Regions from separate parts of the Shewanella mesophila genome, predicted to be linked through region 1. Evidence: riboswitches for the same ligand, from Rfam matches in the RefSeq annotation. Region 1 holds a riboswitch; the other holds the start of a gene.
The links. Region 1 has a riboswitch for cobalamin ahead of K0I73_RS04470 (TonB-dependent receptor). Riboswitches for the same ligand answer to the same signal wherever they lie in the genome.
Positions count from the first base shown of each region.

Region 1 (2,474 bases):
ACCAGAGGTTTTCCTCGACACTTTCGCCAGTAACTACCAACAGGTTTGTGAGGGCGAAACTCAGTATCAAAAACTGGAGCCATCATCGATTGAGGGAAAACAGAGCTTCAGTGCAATGCTGACGTGTTCAAAAATGTCTCATGCTCACAGAGGCGAGAGTGAGCAGGGCATGGCTATGGGAGAGATAGGTTATTACACTGTGATTGCTGGCAATGAGGATCTGTTTTTATTACATCGTTCCGCTCGAGGGGATGCCTTGCTTTCTACTGCTCATTTTTCCGTTACGCCGCCACTTAAGATGGTGGCTGATATTAGCACTCTGCGCTAAGGCCACTTTATCCTTGGTATGGGAATTGTTATATCAAGTCTATCTAAGGTCTTAAACTTTATTGTCATTAAAATTAAATTAAAATTTTTTAATTATTAATATAGTATTGGCGTGCTGTGGGGTGAATGGAGCTATTGGATAACTCTTGGATCCTTATTGAGTATTTTATTTTACGTAAACAAAAGGAATAATATGGAACATTTTATTGGTGCGTTTAAAAAGTTTGCCGATTTTACAGGTCGCGCACGTAGAACAGAGTTTTGGATGTATATTTTGTTTTACTTTATCTTTTACGTCGTGCTGGCCGTGGTCGATGGCATACTCGGGAGCTTTGCATTAACAACGATATTCTCTTTGGTGATGTTAATCCCCAGCTTGTCTATTTCGGCGCGACGTTTACACGATACTGGACGTTCAGGTTGGTGGCAGTTACTCAACCTAATTCCACTTATTGGTGCCATCGTACTTATTATTTTTTATGTACAAGACAGCGTCGAAGACAACGAATATGGTGGCAATCCCAAAGCATTTGCTGCGGCTTAATTGTATATCGTCATTATAAGGAGGCTTAGGCCTCCTTTTTTTATCGTCTTTGTCTGTTATTTTATGGTGTTATTGTCGGTACAAGTCATTAGACATTTATACGTTTAGACGTCTATAATGGCCTCGTTTTTGATAGTCGTAAATGACCTTGTATGGATTGCAATGTTATAGATGGTTGATTAAAGGCAAGCAAATTCTAGTTAATCTTTTGTGGTGCCCAACTATGTGCTGTGTGTAATTGGGATAATCGGGAAGCCTGTGAAAATCTGGCACTGCCCCCGCAACGGTGAAAGGTGAAAGTTGGGTGCGCTGAATTGAAGCGTTAAAAAATCCAATCTTGTCGTATCAAAAGTGATTCGCTTTTTGTACTTATCCTCAGTCCGGAGACCGGCCCATTAGGTGATTTTGAGATTTCGGCGGGCAGATCTCGAAATGCGATAATTTTCACCTGCTTCTGGTGTTATTTACCGTGACTTACTGCCCCGTTTCCCTTTTAGGAGTTAAAGGAAAATGGGTACCAAACCTACAAAAATTGCCGTACTACTCGGTGGCATATTATCTGTTTCAGCACCACTGCAGGCTGCCGAACACCTTACCCCAACAGCGACCAAGGTTGATGAGACTATTACTATTATTGGTCGAAGCGAATCAACCCCGCTCAATATCGCAGCCAATGTGAATGTGATTGATGCGGCCGCTATCGAGATGAGCGGTGCGACTAGCTTGACGGATGTGCTGCGCGGTCAAAGCGGTATTCAAATCTCAGATTCAAACTCTGGTGCGGTGTTTGCTATGCGTGGTTTTAGCGCAGATCAGGCTGCCAACAATACCTTGATTTTGATCGATGGTCGTCGCTTGAACAATATCGATATTGCTGCGCCAGCCATAAATGCAATTCCACTCAATCAAATAGAGCGGGTTGAAATTTTATCGGGTAGTGCTGGTGTGCTTTATGGCGACCAAGCTGTGGGCGGTGTGATCAATATTATCACTAAGGCGCCAAATAGCGCTGGCGGCAGTATTCGTGTTTCTGGTGGCAGTTTTGATACCTATGAAGGTCAGGCCGATGTCTCGGTTGCTATTAATGATAAATGGCGACTTTACGCCGCAGGTAGTTACAACCAAGGTGATAACTATCGCGACCATAACGCCAATGAAACCGCATCGATTTTAGGCCGCCTGCAATATCAAGATGACACCGACCGTTTCTTTGTTGAGACCAGTTACTACGACAACGAACGTGAATTAGCAGGGTCATTAACTAAAGAACAGTTTGAGCAAAACCCGCGTCAAGCCAACTCATTTTATCCCGATGATGTTCAACACGAAATGACCAGTGCGGTGAGAGCGGGATACCAACACCAATTCAACCGTCAATGGTTACTGTCTGCCGATCTAAGTTATTCCGACACAGATGTGAACTCGATAAGTTGGAGCAGTGAGGGCAAAATAAAGCGCTCGCTATTTGAGTTTAATCCTAAGGCAATTGCGACTTTTGTGACCGACAACGGTGATATTAGCCTTGTTGCCGGGGCCGATTTTAGCCAAGGCAAGGCGGATTATGATCTGGCTTACATTACTCGCAATAACACCCAGCGTTTGA
Region 1 is NZ_CP080421.1:1,002,404-1,004,877, forward strand. It holds gene K0I73_RS04460 (hypothetical protein) at 1-328, shown strand, start outside; gene K0I73_RS04465 (DUF805 domain-containing protein) at 521-871, shown strand; cobalamin riboswitch at 1,065-1,281, shown strand; gene K0I73_RS04470 (TonB-dependent receptor) at 1,382-2,474, shown strand, end outside.

Region 2 (2,474 bases), 1.9 Mb from region 1:
AATTCTACCTATTTTTACTAACTTCTAACTAGCCATTGCATGGAAACCGTCGTTATGAGGTTAATGCAGTGTGATTAAGGGTACGTTACCGTTTGTTATTCTTATCTGGAAGTATAAACGTATAGACGTCTATACTTCTTACCTATATTAATCGACTTATAGCGCTTAGGGCAAGTCAAAATAGTATAACCTTTGTGGACTAATAACCTAGCTAAGTTATAAGCGATTTAGGCAATGAAGAGACTGTACCTAGGCGATTGATTAAATGGATATTGCTATAGATTTTTGTAAATTATCAAAAGCTTAATCATCATGTATTGCAATGTGTTATCGGTTAAGAGTATCCTCCTTAAGTATTACACTCAAGCAAGTCGATCCTGTTTTAATATGACTCAAACAACGCTTTATTTGATGCGTCATGGCGAATGTGAAGGTGGTAATCTGCTGCGAGGCCATTGCGATGTTCAGCTGACTGAAATCGGTTTTGCACAGATGCAGTTGGCCTATGCTAAGTTGCCCGAAGCCGTTGACAGAGTAGTGAGTTCGCCTTTAATCCGCTGCGCCAGTTTTGCCGAACATATCGCCAGTAAAAGACGGATGAGCATGCGCTTTGATGAACGCCTAAAGGAGATCTACTTTGGCCGTTGGGATGGCCATGAAATCCCGGTATTACACGAAGAGCATGGCGAAGAGTTAACGGCTTATTGGCAAGATCCTTGGCAATATCCTTTACCTGAAGGTGAAGCTATGTCGGCCTTTGAACTGCGCCTCGATGAGCTGGTCGATGATCTCGTTAGTCAGTACAGTGGTGAGAAGTTATTACTTATCACTCATGGTGGCGTTATTCGTTATTTAATGTCCAAGGCCTTGGGAGTCACTAAGTCGGTAGGCTTCTATACTCGAATGAGTCTTGAGTATGCCTGTGTGGTTAAAATTACCCATTACAGAGCTGACGATGGCAAGGGGTTTTGGCGACTGCATTGGGGCTGAATCATAGGAGGTAAGTGGTAGCGGGGCTGTGCTTGTTTGATGGCACGACAGCTAGTGCTTGTCTCTTGTTTGAAATGCCGCATAATAACCAACAATTTTTAGGTGTCTTTCAATAGCGAAATTTCAGTAGCGAAAGATGTCGAGAGTAAGGTGTTGAGATTCGCCTCTGCTAAAGAGACGAGCAACTCAAACTTAATAGGGAATTGGGAAGGCAAACTGCCATCAGCCCAAACTGTGCCCGCAACTGTGAGTGTGTTAAATAAGGCTGCTAATACCTTAGGTTAACCACGAGTCAGGATACCTGCCTTACTTTATAGCCTTATGACTCAAGCGGGTGACTTGAGGGAGCTACTCATGACCATTACATTTTGGGCTATTGCCCTGTCTTCATCTATTGCAGCGCTATACCTGTGCATTAAGACCGCACCTTGGGTTGGTGCCCGTGATTAAAGACGTTTCTGCCTTATCCGCACAAGGTTTATGCTGGCACAGCGGCGAACGCCAAATTTTGTCAGATGTCAGCGTGTCGCTGTCCCAAGGTAAAATGCTTGGGATCATCGGCCCTAATGGCGCAGGTAAATCGACGCTATTGCGTTGCCTTTACCGATATTTGACTCCCAGTAAAGGCGATATCTGTCTATTTGGTCATTCCGTTGGCGATCTATCGGCTAAGGCGTTTGCACAGCAAGTGGCTGTGGTTTTGCAAGATACGCCCCATCATTTCGATATGACGACGGCGCAGTTAGTTGCCTTAGGACTCACGCCCCATAAAGGCGCATTTTCCCTCACAAGCGAGCAAGATAAGGTGCAGGTACGTCATGCGCTTGCCACGGTTGGTTTGAGTGAGCTGGCGAATCAATCTTATGAGCAACTTTCGGGCGGCGAAAAACAACGGGCATTGATTGCTCGAGCCATAGTGCAACGGCCTAAGTTATTGATCCTCGATGAGCCGACAAATCACCTCGATATTCGTTACCAAATCCAGATCTTAGAACTACTGCGATCCTTAGATATTACCGTGGTGATCTCTATTCACGATCTGAATTTAGCCAGTGCCTTGTGTGATCAATTATTGCTGCTTAATAGAGGGCGATCGGTGATCCAAGGCTCGCCTGCAGAGGTGCTTACAGAGCAGCAGATTGGTGAGGTCTTTGGCGTATGCTGTCAGGTATTACCCCATCCACAACATGGTAATCCGCAGATTAACTATTTTTACGGTTATTCCCATCTAGGCGAGCAAGGTGACCTAGTCCATGGTGACGCGATAGGCGTTACCTCAGCCAATGGCAGATTTCTCACAAAGAGCGATCTGAAGGAGGGTAAGGGCTGATGATCACCAAGGTAATGCAGCGCTCCTTGGGCGCAAATAGGGTAGAGCGAGTCATACTGTTCGCGGTATTGATTGCCCTCTTTTCTCTGTTAACCCCTATTTTTGCCGCCAGTTTTGGTGCGGCCGAGATAGGTGTCAAACAGGTTATTGATGC
Region 2 is NZ_CP080421.1:3,447,078-3,449,551, reverse strand. It holds gene K0I73_RS15300 (histidine phosphatase family protein) at 388-990, shown strand; cobalamin riboswitch at 1,122-1,313, shown strand; gene K0I73_RS15295 (ABC transporter ATP-binding protein) at 1,433-2,320, shown strand; gene K0I73_RS15290 (FecCD family ABC transporter permease) at 2,320-2,474, shown strand, end outside.
Region 2: it holds a riboswitch for cobalamin, as region 1 does, so the genes downstream of both, K0I73_RS15295 (ABC transporter ATP-binding protein) here and K0I73_RS04470 (TonB-dependent receptor) in region 1, are expected to answer to the same signal.